2 regions of the Pseudomonas sp. NPDC089396 genome follow, and region 2 is predicted to be linked to the other one. Evidence: riboswitches for the same ligand, from Rfam matches in the RefSeq annotation. Region 2 holds a riboswitch; the other holds the start of a gene.
What was found. Region 2 has a riboswitch for thiamine pyrophosphate ahead of ACIPZB_RS07515 (TenA family protein). Riboswitches for the same ligand answer to the same signal wherever they lie in the genome.
Positions count from the first base shown of each region.

Region 1: linked by a shared signal. The riboswitch ahead of thiC (phosphomethylpyrimidine synthase ThiC) and the one ahead of ACIPZB_RS07515 (TenA family protein) in region 2 are both predicted to bind thiamine pyrophosphate.

Region 1 covers NZ_JBIVIC010000005.1:300,492-308,198, forward strand. The annotation lists gene waaA (lipid IV(A) 3-deoxy-D-manno-octulosonic acid transferase) at 1-350, shown strand, start outside; gene ACIPZB_RS11655 (TolC family outer membrane protein) at 501-1,937, opposite strand; TPP riboswitch at 2,100-2,206, shown strand; gene thiC (phosphomethylpyrimidine synthase ThiC) at 2,363-4,249, shown strand; gene cytX (putative hydroxymethylpyrimidine transporter CytX) at 4,390-5,673, shown strand; gene ACIPZB_RS11670 (RsiV family protein) at 5,642-6,388, opposite strand; gene ACIPZB_RS11675 (NUDIX domain-containing protein) at 6,574-7,191, shown strand; gene ACIPZB_RS11680 (DUF1249 domain-containing protein) at 7,182-7,634, shown strand.
Region 2 covers NZ_JBIVIC010000003.1:322,975-330,681, forward strand. The annotation lists gene ACIPZB_RS07495 (DUF1254 domain-containing protein) at 1-1,207, shown strand, start outside; gene ACIPZB_RS07500 (DUF1214 domain-containing protein) at 1,204-2,208, shown strand; gene ACIPZB_RS07505 (M20 family metallopeptidase) at 2,230-3,534, opposite strand; gene tenA (thiaminase II) at 3,659-4,327, opposite strand; gene ACIPZB_RS07515 (TenA family protein) at 4,324-4,971, opposite strand; TPP riboswitch at 5,050-5,164, opposite strand; gene ACIPZB_RS07520 (Ig-like domain-containing protein) at 5,437-7,707, shown strand, end outside.

The DNA.
Region 1 (7,707 bases), on a different contig from region 2:
GCGACACCATGGGTGAGTTGCTGTTCCTCTATGCGCTGGCCGACATCGCCTTCGTCGGCGGTAGCCTGGTCGCCACCGGTGGCCACAACCCGCTGGAACCGGCGGCCTTGGCGTTACCGGTGGTCATGGGGCCGCACGTGTTCAACTTCCTCGAGATCACGGCAATGCTGCGTGAGGCGGGCGCGTTGCAGCAGATCGACGATGCCGAGGGGCTGGCCGAGGCGGTGCGTCGACTGGTGGAGTTGCCCCAGGATGCGCAGCGCATGGGCGAGGCGGGCAGGGCGGTGATGCGGGCCAATCAGGGGGCCTTGCAGCGGTTGCTCGATGGGCTGGGGGCACTCATTCGCTAAGCGATGCGATCCCTGTAGGAGCGGCCTTGTGTCGCGAAAGGGCCGCGAAGCGGCCCCGGCAATTTGTGCATCGCTGCTGATATCTGGGGGCCGCTTTGCGGCCCTTTCGCGACACAAGGCCGCTCCTACAACAACGACCGTGCTCCTGAATCAAGGCTTGCGTTCGAAGTTCTTAGCGGCAGCGGCGGCCAGGTCCGGCGGCAGGAAATCCTTGTCCGGGTTGTAGTCCGCCTTCAGATAGCGCTTCAGGTCGATCAGGTCCTGCGGGCTCAAGGTCCCGGCCGCCTGCTTCAGGCTCAGGTTGTCGAGAATGTAGTCATAGCGGCTGTTGTTGTAGTCACGCACCGACGTATACAGCTGGCGCTGTGCATCGAGCACGTCGACGATGTTGCGGGTACCGACCTGGTAGCCGATCTCGGTGGCTTCCAGCGCACTCTGGTTGGAAATGATCGACTGTTTGCGCGCCTGAACTTGTTCGACATCGGTGTTCACCGCACGGTGCAGGTTGCGGGTGTTTTCCACCACCTGGCGGCGCAGGCTCTCGCGCTGCTGCTCACTCTGGCTCAGGCGTTGGTACGCCTCGCGCACCTGCGAGCTGGTCAGCCCGCCGCTGTAGATCGGAATGTTCAGCTGCAGCCCAATGGTGGTCTGTTCCACATCACCGCTGTAGCGCTGGCCGGGGAAGGGCGAGGGGTTGGAGAATCCGAGATTGTCGTTGTCGCCCTTGTCGTAGCGCGCCACCGCATCCAGGGTCGGTGCATGGCCGGCCTTGCGCTGGCGCAAGGTTTCTTCAGCGGCGTCGACCGCGTGGTTGGTGGCCAGCAGGTTGAGGTTCTGGCGTCCAGCCGTTTCTACCCAGGCCTTGGCGTCATTGGGAATCGGAACCTGGATCGGCAAGGTGTGGACCACGCCCTGGATCGCGCTGTACTCGCGGTTGGTCAGGGTCACCAGGGCCTCGAAGGCGTCCTGCACCTGGCGCTCGGCAATGATCCGGTTGGCCCGGGCGGTGTCGTAGCTGGCCTGGGACTGCAGCACGTCGGTCTTGTCGGAAAGGCCGACGTCGAAACGTTCATTGGACTGGTCCAGCTGGCGCTTGAACGCGGCTTCCTCGGCCTTGGTCGCGGCCAGGTTGTCCTGGGCGCGCAACACGGCGAAGTAGTTCTGTGCGGTCTGCAGGATCAGGTTCTGCTCGGTGGCCGACAGTTCCAGCGCGGCCTGTTCGTTGACGGCCTCGGCTGCCTGCAGCTGGAACCAGCGGTCGGCGCGGAAGATCGGCTGCGAGAGGGTTGCATTCCACGAATTGCCACTGCGGTTGGTGGTGGCCGACGGCTCGTCGAACTTGGTGCGCGTGTTCTGCATCTCGGCACCGGCCGACAGGTTCGGCAGCAGGCCGGCGCGGGCCTGGGGCACCACTTCGCGGCGGGCACCGTAATCGGCACGTGCGGCAGCAAGATCGGCGTTGTTGTCTACCGCTTCCTGGTAGACGCTGACCAGATCGGTCTTTACCGTCGGGGGCACTTGCGCTGCCCAGACCACACCGTTGGACGCACAAGACACGGCAATCGCCAGTGAGAGTTTGCGCAGCATAGAGGCAATCCTTGTACGAGATTGTAATTTCTGAACTGTTGAGTATCGAACGACGGGCCAGTGTAGTGCCGTGGGCCCCTGGCAACAATCGCCGAGTTTGCCTTTCATCATCGCCTTGTTTTACCCGCTTGGCTTTGCGGACCACTCCAGTCTAGACTGCGCATGTTCTTGTCGGGGTGCCTTGAGTCAAAGGCTGAGATCGGAGAGTTCCGGATCCCGTTGAACCTGATCAGGTTAGCGCCTGCGTAGGGAACAAGATTGCTCGCCTTCCCGGGGAGCCTCTTGTGCCAGATCCGGGAATGTCGCAGCTGCATGCAGCTCAAGGCACCCCACATCCGGCACTGCACACCCGTCAAGGGGTGCGTTCATGCCTTTCAGGTTCTCCCCGACATTCGCCCGCAAGGAAGACGTCTGGAGAGCCTGTGATGAGCAAACAAGAAAAATCGATCAACCTCAGCGAGTCGGCACAAGTCGACCAGCAGTCCGTGCAACCGTTCCCGCGCTCGCGCAAAGTTTATGTCGAAGGCTCGCGCCCTGACATCCGCGTGCCCATGCGCGAAATCAGCCTGCACGACACCCCCACCGACTTCGGTGGCGAAAGCAACGCGCCGGTGCTGGTCTATGACACCTCCGGCCCGTACACCGATCCTGAGGTCATCATCGACGTGCGCAAAGGCCTGGCCGATGTGCGTTCGGCCTGGATTGACGCCCGCGGCGACACCGAGCGCCTGGCCGGCCTGAGCTCCAACTTCGGCCAGCAGCGCCTGAACGACGCGGAACTGGCCAAGCTGCGCTTCGCCCACGTGAACAACCCGCGCCGGGCCAAGGCCGGGGCCAACGTCACGCAGATGCACTATGCGCGCCAGGGCATCATCACCGCCGAGATGGAATACGTCGCCATCCGCGAAAACATGAAGCTGCAGGAGGCCCGCGCCGCCGGCCTGCTCAGCCAACAGCACGCCGGCCACAGCTTCGGCGCGAGCATCCCGAAAGAGATCACTGCCGAGTTCGTGCGCGAAGAGATCGCCCGCGGCCGCGCGATCATCCCGGCCAACATCAACCACCCGGAACTGGAACCGATGATCATCGGCCGCAACTTCCTGGTGAAGATCAACGGCAACATCGGCAACAGCGCCCTGGGTTCCTCGATCGAGGAAGAAGTGGCCAAGCTGACCTGGGGTATCCGCTGGGGTTCGGACACGGTCATGGACCTGTCCACCGGCAAGCACATCCATGAAACCCGCGAGTGGATCATCCGCAACTCGCCGGTACCGATCGGCACCGTGCCGATCTACCAGGCCCTGGAAAAGGTCGGTGGCGTCGCCGAGGACCTGACCTGGGAGCTGTTCCGCGACACCCTGATCGAACAGGCCGAGCAGGGCGTGGACTACTTCACCATCCACGCTGGCGTGCTGCTGCGCTACGTGCCGATGACCGCCAAGCGGGTTACCGGCATCGTCAGCCGCGGCGGTTCGATCATGGCCAAGTGGTGCCTGGCGCATCACCAGGAGAACTTCCTGTACACGCATTTCGATGAGATCTGCGAAATCATGAAGGCCTACGATGTCAGCTTCTCGCTGGGTGACGGCCTGCGCCCGGGCTCGATCGCCGACGCCAACGACGCGGCCCAGTTCGGTGAACTGGAAACTCTCGGCGAGCTGACCAGGATCGCCTGGAAGCACGACGTGCAGTGCATGATCGAAGGCCCCGGCCATGTGCCGATGCAGCTGATCAAAGAGAACATGGACAAGCAGCTGGAGTGCTGTGACGAGGCGCCGTTCTACACCCTCGGCCCGCTGACCACCGACATCGCACCGGGCTATGACCACATCACTTCGGGTATCGGTGCGGCGATGATTGGCTGGTTCGGTTGCGCGATGCTGTGCTACGTCACGCCGAAAGAGCACCTGGGCCTGCCGAACAAGGACGACGTCAAGACCGGTATCATCACCTACAAGATCGCCGCGCATGCTGCCGACCTTGCGAAAGGCCACCCGGGCGCGCAGATTCGTGACAACGCGCTGTCCAAGGCACGTTTCGAATTCCGCTGGGAAGACCAGTTCAACCTGGGCCTGGACCCGGACACCGCGCGGGCCTACCACGACGAGACGCTGCCGAAGGAGTCGGCCAAGGTCGCGCACTTCTGCTCGATGTGCGGGCCGAAGTTCTGCTCGATGAAGATCACCCAGGAAGTCCGTGAATACGCCGCCAACCAACGCATCGAGGCGGTGGATGTCGCGGTCGAGGATGGCATGCGCGAGCAGGCCGAGCGGTTCCGCCAGGAAGGCAGCCAGCTGTACCACAAGGTGTAAAAACAATAATCGGGCGGTGCGCGATGCGCACCGCATCGCCGGCAAGCCGGCTCCCACAGGTACTGCGATTGCGCGATCCTTGTGGGAGCCGGCTTGCCGGCGATTGGACCCACCCTTTTTTCTGGCGAGCACGAATCAGCATGACCATCCCCAGCCATTTCTCCCCCGACTACCCGGTCCCCTCCAGCCAGCGCCCGTTTGGCGGCCGTGACCTGTTCTCGCTGTGGTTCTCCCTCGGCATCGGCCTGATGGTCCTGCAGGTGGGCGCCATGCTTGCCCCCGGCCTTGGCCTGGCAGGCGCCGTTCTGGCCATCGCCCTCGGCACCGGCGTGGGTGTGCTGCTGCTGGGCGCAGCAGGCGTCATCGGCAGCGACACCGGCCTGTCGGCCATGGCCACCCTGCGCCTGAGCCTGGGCCGCCACGGCGCACGCTTGCCGGCGCTGCTCAACCTCCTGCAACTGGTGGGCTGGGGCGCGTTCGAGATCATCGTCATGCGTGATGCGGCCAGCCTGCTCGGCGCACGTACCTTCGGCGAAGACAGTCTGTGGAACAGCCCGATGCTCTGGACCCTCTGCTTCGGCGGCCTGGCGACCCTGCTAGCGGTCAGCGGGCCGCTGGCCTTCGTGCGCAAGATCTTGCGCAAATGGGGCATCTGGGTACTGATGGGGGCTTGCCTGTGGCTGACCTGGAACCTGTTCGCCAAGGCCGACCTGGCCGAGCTGTGGACGCGCAGTGGTGACGGTTCGATGTCGCTGGCCGTGGGCTTTGACATCGTCATTGCCATGCCGCTGTCGTGGCTGCCGCTGATCGCCGACTACTCGCGTTTCGCCAGCAACGGCAAGCGCGTCTTCGGCGGGACCGTGCTGGGCTACTTCATTGGCAACACCTGGCTGATGAGCCTGGGTGTGGCCTACACCCTGGCATTCGCCCCGAGCGGCGAGGCCAATGCCCTGCTGCTGGCCCTGGCGGGTGCCGGCATGGGCCTTCCGTTGCTGTTGATTCTGCTGGATGAGTCGGAGAAAGCCTTTGCCGACATCCACTCGGCTGCGGTTTCCAGCGGCTTGCTGGTGCCTGTGAAAGTCGAACACCTGGCCTTGGCCATCGGCGTGCTGTGCACCCTGATCGCCCTGCTGGCGCCGTTGGCCCAGTACGAAAACTTCCTGCTGCTGATCGGTTCGGTGTTCGCGCCGCTGTTCGGCGTGGTGCTGATGGACCACTACGTGATCCGCCGCCGCCGCGCGCCAGCTCAGGTCGACGGGCTGCACTGGCAGGCGCTGCTGGCCTGGGTAGTGGGTGTCGCGGCCTACCATTTGATCGCCGCGCAAGCGCCAGCGCTGGGGGCCACCCTGCCAGCACTGATGCTGGCAGGTGGGCTGCATGCGCTACTGAGCCTCAGCCGCGGCCGGGAAACAGTTCAGGCTTGATGACGCCATTCAGGCGCGGGTAGGGCAGCTTGAGTTCCACGTGGCCCATGGAATAGGGCGCGATGGTATAGACCTCATACTTGACCACTACCGCGCCGTAGGTCAGGGCGATGTGCGGGGACTTCTGGAACGGCCAGGTCTTCACGAACTGGGCGTCCTTGTCCATGCCCACGCTGATCAGCCAGGCGCGGTGCGATTCCTCGACGGTCTTCCAGAAGGTGTCCTCCTGGCCCGGCACCAGCATGTCCTGGAGGGTCAGCTCCCTGTCCAGCTTGCGCGAGTAGTTGATGAAGCCACGCCCGGGCATGCCGTGGGCACCACCGCTGTCGAGGTAGCTGGACAGCTCGATGATCACCAGTCCGTCATGCTGTTCACGTACCTTGGCCTGCAGGTAGCTGCTGTTGCGCTTGTCGGCGCTGGCCAGGTATTGCTGCTCATAGGCCTGCAAGGTGCTTGGCGCAGTGCCACGCTGGTTGTCTTCGGTCAGTTGCAGCAGGCGTTTCTCGACGATGGCGTCGAGTTTCGGCAGGTCCGGGAAGTGGATGGTATCGATGTTGACCAACGGGCAGTCACTGGCGCTGCAGCCGGGTTTGACGTGCTCCCAGGCATCGCGCTTGACCTCTAGCGGAGCCCGGTAATTGGGCGTGAACAGGCTCTGGCAGGCACCTAGGGCCAAGGCCAGCACAGCCACGGAAGTCAGTTTGACAAGTGTCATGATGATCCTTGCAGAACGGGGAAAAGTCGGCCTTTGACCGTCTGCGCGGCCTTCAGTTCGCCACTAAGCTAACAGAGAGAAGACGCGCTGTCCCGACTGCACGAACGGTTGCCGGAAAGGGATGAAACCGGCAAGCGTGCAGAGTAGGATGGCGCGATGCGGTATTCGAGGTAATGAGGATTTCCATGTCAGACGCGTTGAATTCAGTGCCCAAGGGCTTCGAGATCATCGAGCGGGCCAATTGCTTCCAGGGCTTTTACAAGCTCGACAAGTTGCGGCTGCGCCATGAACTGTTCGCTGGGGGCATGGGGCGTGAAATCAGTCGTGAGCTGTTCGTGCGGCACGATGCCGTATGCGTGTTGCCCTACGATCCGCTGCGCGATGAAGTGGTGCTGATCGAGCAGTTTCGGGTCGGCGCGTTGGACAAGGTTGCCAACCCTTGGCTGATCGAGATGGTCGCCGGGCTGATCGACAAGGACGAACAGCCGGAAGAAGTGGCCCACCGCGAAGCCGAAGAGGAAGCCGGCCTGACCTTCAGCGCCCTGTGGCCGATGACCCGCTATTTCCCGTCGCCGGGTGGCAGCGATGAATTCGTGCACTTGTTCCTCGGGCGCTGCAGCAGCGAAGGCGCCGGTGGCCTGCATGGTCTGGAAGAAGAAGGCGAAGATATCCGGGTGCGCATCTGGTCGTTCGAGGATGCCTTGCAGGCCGTGCGCGACGGGCGCATCTGCAACGCGGCGACCATCATCGGCCTGCAATGGTTGGCACTGAACCGTGACGAAGTTCGAGGTATGTGGAAGTGAACCTGCTGCGTGAGCGTTATCGGGTCGACCTGGCCGGGCTGCAAGCAGCCTGCGAGGCCAACTATGCCCGGCTCATGCGCCTTCTACCCGACATGCGCACCAGCCAGAGCTCGCGGCGCATCGGCATGACCCAGGGCGATCAGATGCTCGGCGTGCTGGTGCTGGACGTCGTGCTGGCCTGCCCATACACCACCACCTTGCGCGTACGTCAGGAGCACAGCCTACCCTGGCTGCCGGTGCCGCACCTGGAGGTGCAGGTGTACCACGATGCGCGCATGGCCGAAGTGATCAGCGCCGAACATACCCGGCGCCTGCGCAGCATCTACCCGTATCCCAATGAAGCGATGCATCAGCCGGACGAGAAAGCCCAGCTCAATCTTTTCCTCGGCGAATGGCTGAGCCACTGCCTGGCGTGTGGCCATGAACTGGCAAGTGTGCGCTGAAATGTGACGCCGGTCGGTTTCGCCTGTTTGCTCGCCACGGCTGCAGCGCGATAATCCCTGCTGAATCCGCTCG
Region 2 (7,707 bases):
CCTCTACGGCTACTCCATGGATGAGGCCTACACGTTCTTCCATGAGACGGCGGTCAAGACCGACACCCCGCTCAACCGCTTCCAGAACATCCGCCACCTGGCCGACGACACCTACACCGACCACCCCACCATCAACAACGACACCCTGCACCTGATGGGTTGGCTGGACGTCGCCGCGGAGCCGGTGATCGTCAGCGTGCCGGACATGGACAAGGGCCGTTACTGGATCCTGCACACCATGGACATGGGCCACTACACCACGTCCATGATCGGCTCGCGTACCCGTGGCAACCAGGGCGGCCACTTCATGTTCGCGGCGCAGGACTGGAAGGGCGAAGTACCGGGCAGCGTCACCGAGGTGATCCGCGTCGACTCCAACCTGGTCAAGCTGATGGGCCGGATCATGGCCACAGGTCCCGCAGACGAGAAGGTCGCGCTCGGCTACATGGACGACTGGAACGTGCGCACCCTTTCGGCTTACCTGGGCGTTTCGGGCCCGAAACCCAAGCAGCGCGTTTACCTCGACCCGGCCACGAGCAACTGGCTGCAACGGGTGAACTTCCTGCTGTGTGACGGCAGCATGGGGCAAGCCGACCGCAAATGGCTGGAGCAGTACAAGGCGGTTGGCGTCGAGCCGTGCAAGACCGATTTCACCGAGGAGCAACTGGCCGCGGCCAGGCGAGGTGAAGCACTGGGGATAAAACACATCCAGGACCTGGCACCGAAAATGACCGATGCCGGCAAGCTGCTGGGCACGCGCAAGCAACTGGCTGACGGGCCGCGAGACCTGTTCGCCGAGGGCACCTACATCGGTCAGTGGGGGCTGCCGCCCGATGAGACCGTCTACCTGCAGGCGGTCAAGGGCAGCGATGGCGAGCCGATCAATGGCGCGAACGGCAAGACCTACCGTTTGCACTTCAAGGCCCCGGACGTCAGCCAGTTCTGGTCGTTCACCGTCTACGGCACGGACAACCGCTTCATGGCCCACAACGCCCTCAACCGCCACAGCCGCGGCGACCGCACGCTCAAGCCCGATGCCGATGGCAACTACACCCTTGAGCTCGCCGCCAACGGCGATGCCAGCAATCCCAACTACCTGCCGATCCCGCAGAAGGACGTCTACATCGTGCTGAGGATGTATGGCCCAAGCAAGGCCGTGCAAGGCGGCGGTTACAAGTTCCCGCAAGTCGAGGTCGTCAAGCCATGAAAAGCGCATTGCTCTGTGCTGTGTTGTTGAATGCCGGCCTCGCGCACGCCGCCGACCTGGTAACGCCGGACAATTACGCCCGCGCCGAAGTGGATGAAGCCTTTGCCAAAGTCGTCAGGGACGTGGGCAGCAACACGTTTCGCCATGATCGGGCACTGATGCCGCTGGAGAAGCAACTCGCGGTCACCATGAACCGCGACACGGTGTATTCGTTCGGTGTGTTCTACGCGCCGCCAGGCACCACGATCACGTTGCCCAAGTCTGCAGACAATCGTTACCAGTCGGCCATGATCCTGCAGAACGACGACTACACCGACCAGGTGTTCTACGCGCCTGGCACCTTCAAGATCGAATCGCAAACTGCATTCGTCGCCGCCGTCATACGCACCCAGGTCGACCCCAACAACCCGCAGGACATCGACAAGGTCCGGGCCCTGCAAGATGCGATCAAGGTGAGCTGGCCCGAAGGCACGGTACCCAAGGACTACCCCATCGTGGCCTGGGACCAGGCCAGCCTCAAGACACTGCGTAGCCAGTACCAGAAGGAGGCGGCGAAACTGACCAACTTCAACGAAGCCGCAGGCCCGCGCGGCGTCGTCAAGCCGGAAATGCTCAGGCGCAGCGCTTCGGTCGCCCTGGGGCTGCTGCCGGCCAGGGACGCCATGTACATCTACCGCGACTACGGCCTGAGCGGCAGCAAGTGTTATGAAGCCACCTATGCGAAACCTGAGTTTCTTGAGGGCGGGTTTTTCTCCTTCACCCTGTACGGCGCCGACAAATACCTGAAGAGCGAGCACTCCAACCTCAATGACCGAACGTTGAAGTTCAACCCGGACGGCACCGTCACCCTGCGCTTCGGGCCGAAGGCCCAGTGTGGCGAGGTGGCGAACTGGTTGCCGACGCCAGGAGACAACTGGTACCTCGGCATGCGCATCTACCGCCCCGGCGCTACGGTGCTCAGCGGCGCCTACACCATCCCCGAGCCACACGAAGTCCAGTGATCTGCCACTGAACGCTGCACCTCAACCCTCCTGGAGGCGGCTGATGAAAATGGCCAGACGCTGAGTCACCACGGGGAGCGCTGCAAGCTCCAGGGTTTCCTGGTCGCTGTGCGCCCCCGTACCCCAGGGCCCTAGCCCATCGAGCCCGGCATCGACCAGGCTGGCGACATAAGAAATGTCGGCCCCGCCACGTTCGGCAGCGGGCACCGCCTGCAGCGGCCCTCCCCCCAGCGCCTGGTTGATTTCACTGAACTGCGCGAGCAATTGACGATTGCCCGGCGTCTCGGGCATGGCCGGCATGATGTCGTTGAATCGCAGTGTGCTGGAAGTGCCGGGCAGGGACGCCGCAGCGATCTTGCGCAGCGTCTGCTCAGCCTCGCGCTGCTGGGTTTGTGACAAGAAGCGCAGGTCACCATGGACCTGGGTTTGGCCTGCGATGATGTTCTTCAGCCCCTCGGCATTGGCAGTGTTTTGCCCTATGTCCAGATTGGCGGTGCGCCCGCCTGCGAGGATGCCTGGGTTGACGGTAAGGCCAGGCTGTTGGGAAAAGGCGATGCGCATCGCTTCAAGCACTCGGGCCGTCTCATAGATCGCGCCAAAACCAACCTGCGCCCCGAACACCAACGATGAATGCCGAGCCTGCCCATGGCTGCTCAACTGCCAGGCACTGATGCCCCTGCGCCCGGTCACCAGGCCCTGGGCAGTCGACGCAAATTCCAGGCCCAAGGCGATTTCGCTCTGCCGGGCGGCGTCGCGCAGGGCCTGCCGCGAAATCGAACTGGGCTGGGCAGCCTGTTCTTCATCGCCGACCAGCACCACGGTGATCGAGGCTTCGCTCAACCGGCCAGCCTGATCGAGGGCCTTGAGCGCGTACAGCAAGGTGACCAGCCCACCCTTGTTGTCGATCACACCAGGGCCGGTTGCCGTGCGCTGATCGGCGGAACGCTGGAATGTCTGAAAAGGGCTCTCGGGTGCGAACACCGTGTCCAGGTGCGCGATCAGCAAGATGCGCCGTTTGCCACTGCCCAAGGTGGCGACCAGGCTACCGGCGTGGGTCATGGGTGCGGGGAGATCGACCCAGCGGGTCTGGAAGCCTAGCCGTTCGAACTGCGGCCGAAGGATTTCGCCGACCTGCTCGACACCGCGACGATTGCCGGTGCCGCTGTTGATGTTCACCAGTTGCTCCAGCAACGCCACCTGGCTGTCGTGGTGTTGCTCGATGAAACGCACCATCGCCTGTTCGTTCAGGTTCAAGGGCGCTACAGTGGCCTGGGCCATGGGCACGCAGGCCAAGGTCAGTGCCAGCAACAAAGTTCGGGCTTTCATGAAGGGCTCCGGGGTCTGGAAGAGAATCCCGGAGAGTCTGCCGCTGCACTGCAGGCCGGCAAATCCAATCAGCCTCATTCGGCTGTAGGAAATTGCCGTCCTGTAGCGCCCTTACCCGTGAGGATCAGACCCGCAACGCATCCAGCCCCATCTGCCAGAAGTCCGCTTCCAATCGCGATGCCTGGCCGAAGATAGCGGCCAGTTCAACGAACCGCTGCTCGGTCATGCTCCGCGCCGCCAACTCATCGAGGTGCTTGCGCGCAGCCGCCGCCACGCCCTGATAGGCCTCGCCGGCATATTCGCCAATCCATTCACGGTACGGATGGTTGCTCAGGTCACCGATACGCTCGGCCAGGGTGCGGCCGATCTCGGCGTAGCCGATCACGCAGGGTGCCAGTGCCGCATGCAGCTCAAGCAGATCGCCCGCCGCGCCGCAGTCGAGCACATAACGGGTATAGGCCACCGTGGCCTGATGCTCGGGCGCCGCCTCGATATCGGCCTGCGACAGCCCCCAGCGGGCGCACAGGCGCAGGTGCAGTTCGGTTTCGTCGAGGATGGCTGCCAGACCGGCCTGGGCGGCACGGATATCGGCGGGCAGGCGGCTCTTGTAGGCCGCCAGCGCCCAGGCCCGGGCGAACTGGATGAGGAACAGGTAGTCCTGCACCAGGTACTGACGGAACGCAGCCTCCGGCAAGGTGCCCTCGCCCATCTGCCGGACGAAGTCATGGTCGACGTAGCTGGCCCACTGCGGCGCGGCAGCCGATTTCAGTCGCGCGAAGATATCCATGTTCATGCCTGCTCCTCATAGATGGCGTCGAAGAACGCCAGTTCCAGTGCCACGCTGCGCGAGTAGAAGTCGCTGCTCAGTGCAGCCTGCTGTGGCCCGACCCGGTCCAGTTCGGCTTGCAGGAAGGCGACGAAGTCGGCGAAGGCCGGGTTGTCGTGCAGGGTGATCCATTCGGCATGGACGAAATTGCCCGGCAGCGGCTGGGGTGCTTTGGTCGCCCAGTCGAGGTAGAGCCCTTCGGCCACGTTGAGCACCGCCAGGGCTGCGGCATAGGAGCGGGTGGCCGCAGCCTCGCGCATGATCGCCTTGAAGCCGGCGGTGGGCACGGTGTCTGCGGGTTCGGTACGTTGCGCCGGGCTCACGTCCAGGGCCTCGAAGGCACGCAGGAAGTAGGTGTTCTCGTCGCTGCAGATCATGCCGGCGAACCGGCCCAGGCGCAGGCGCGCGTCGAAGGTGTCGGCAGTGGCGATGGCCGCGCCGAGCAAGGTCACGAAGCTGTCGATGAAACGATGGTCCTGTACCAGGTAGCGCACCATGATCGGGTCCGCCACGCTGCCATCGCAGAGTTCACGGACGAAGCGGTGGCCGATGGCGGCCGACCAGGTCGGTTGGTTCTGGCGACGCAGGGTTTCGCTGAAACGTTCGGTCAAGGTGCTGTCCTCCATAGGGTGACAGCGAGGCCGTTGGCGCTGGGCATGAAGCGGCCTCGCAGTAAGGCCGGCAGGAAGGCAGGTCGGTAGCCCCATCCCTTCGCCGGCATGATCCGGATCAGGTTCGAAGGGTCACCGCGCTGCAGGAGCCAGCGGTTTCTCAGCCCGTTGCCGGACTCCCCTTGGTGGCTGGAGGTATACAGGAGCATGGGGAGGATGCCAAGGCGCAGGGACGAATTTGCCCCGGTCGAACCCACCGAAACTGGGCCCGAACAGCCCCAGTTCCGGGCTCCAATCCCCAACGCTTGCCGCTCAAGTGTTTTGCGCGCTTTACATTTTCCTAGGCTTTGTATGTCAAACCATTACAACACTGTCGGTTGGCACAACCATTGCTCAAGCCGTGGAAACGGGCAAAACGCCATTGATGGCTCAAGGCCATTTCTAGCATCGAGCGAGGCATAGGCAATGAAAACACCTGCCATCATCCACCCCACACGCCACGCCTTCAAACTAACCGCGGTGGCCGCGTTGATGGTCAGCCTCGGCCTGATTTGCGCAAGGGCCTCTTCGCTCGATGACGTAAGCCAGCCGCCGCCGACGGACCCTTCGCACTACGACGACCAACCGGCGGACCCCAACCCGGAGCTGCTCAACCTGTTCAACCTGCCGGAAGCCAACGAGGGCTCGCTGGAACTCAAGGACGGCGTGTTCGGTGACCGCTCGACCAACCGTGTCGACAACGTGCTGCAACCGTTGCAGCAGACATCGCGCAACTACCCCACCAATGGCATGCCAAGCCCGTTGTTCGGCGCGCAGCCGTTCACCCAGCAACTGTTGTTGTTCGAAGAATTCGGCCCGGAAAAACTCGACCCCAGCCTGCCACCGCCGAACTTGACCTTCCCAGTTCCCACCTTGGGCGCTGCTCCCGCGCAGGATCCGGACGTGGTGGCCCGCAGCAGCCCCAACGGCAATGCCCTGGAAGCCTTCCTCAAGCAACCGGGCCTGTACCCGTTCCCGACCCAATACTCCAACGTGCTCGACCGCAACCCCTGGAAAGCGCAGATCGAGCTGTTCCTCAACCGCAACTCGGTAGGCTCACCAGCCGAAGGCCGCCCACCAGGAAAAGGCTGGTCGCACCAGCGCTGGAACGAGTTCTACCCCCAGGCGGCGTTCAAGACTGCACAGGCCGGCGCGCGCATCAACCAGGGGCTGCGTGACCGCAAGCAGTTGCACAACTACGCGGTCGGCGAGTTCGGGCCTGGCGGGCTGTATTACCAGACCTCGGATATCCCGACCACCATCGGTACCACCAAAGGCATCGACACGCGCTTTCACCCGAACTTCCCGTTGCAGAACCACAAGTCGCTGTGGACCTTCGACGGCACCTTCCCGCCGAAACTGCTGATGGTGCGCTATGGCCAGCCGATCCTCATGCGCCATTACAACGCGCTGCCGATCGACCCTGCAGCGAACGCAGGTTTCGGTCTGCACACCATCTCGACCCATGAACACAACGGCCACTCCCCGGCCGAAAGCGATGGCTTCGCCAACGCCTACTTCTTCCCCGGCCAGTACTACGACTACCGTTGGCCGGTGCAGCTGGCCGGCTACGACACCATCAACACCCGCGCCCAGGACCCTCGCGCGGCATTCCCTTGCGCACCGGGGGAAACCCTGTTCGTCAACGATGCTTCGCCGGGCCTGAAGACCTGCGAGAACGGCAGCATCAAGATTCGTGGCGACTGGCGCGAAACCATGAGCACCCACTGGTTCCACGACCACATGATGGATTTCACCGCGCAGAACGTCTACAAGGGCAACGCGGTGATGATGAACTACTACAGCGCCCTGGACCGTGGCAACGAAGCACTGCAGGACGGCGTCAACCTGCGCTTCCCCAGCGGCAGCGCCTTGCCGTGGGGTAACCGCGACTATGACGTCAACCTGGTGATCGCCGACAAGGCCTGGGATCAGACTGGGCAGCTGTGGTTCAACCCGTTCAACACCGATGGCTTCCTGGGCGACCAGATCCTGGTCAACTGGCAGTACCAGCCCAAGCTCAAGGTGCGTGCGCGCAGCTACCGCTTCCGCATACTCAACGGCTCGGTTTCGCGCTACTTCAAGTTTGCCGTGGTGCGTGAAATCGCCGGCAACAGCGGCGAGTTCAAGGGGCCATCGGGCTCCAACCTGTCCTACGCGCGGGTGCCGTTCCACATGATCGGCAACGACGGCAACATCATGGAACACGCCGTACCGTTCGACGGCAGCATGGACCTCAACGGCGACGGCGACCGCCAGGACAACAACGGCATCCTGCCGCTGCAAGGCATCGCCGAGCGCTACGACATCATCATCAACTTCGCCAAGAACGGCATCAAGGCGGGCGACAAGCTGTATTTCGTCAACCTGGAAGAGCATGACACCGGCAAAGGCCCGAAACAGACCATTTCGTTGGCCGATGTCCTGTCGGAGAAATACAAGGCGGTGATCAAGCAGACCAGCAAAGGCCCTGAGTGGGACAAGGGCGACCCGGTGGTCGGCAAGTTCCTGCAACTGCTGGTGCAACCCTACAGCGGCCAGGACGTGAGCATGGACCCGACTGCCTACGAACCGGCCAAACCGGGCAAGGCCGAAGGCCTGAAGATGATTCCGCTGACCATCGACCGCACCGCCGCAGCCGACAAGGACAAGCTCAAGGCCGCCCGGCACCGCGAGTTCATCTTCGGCCGTTCCGAT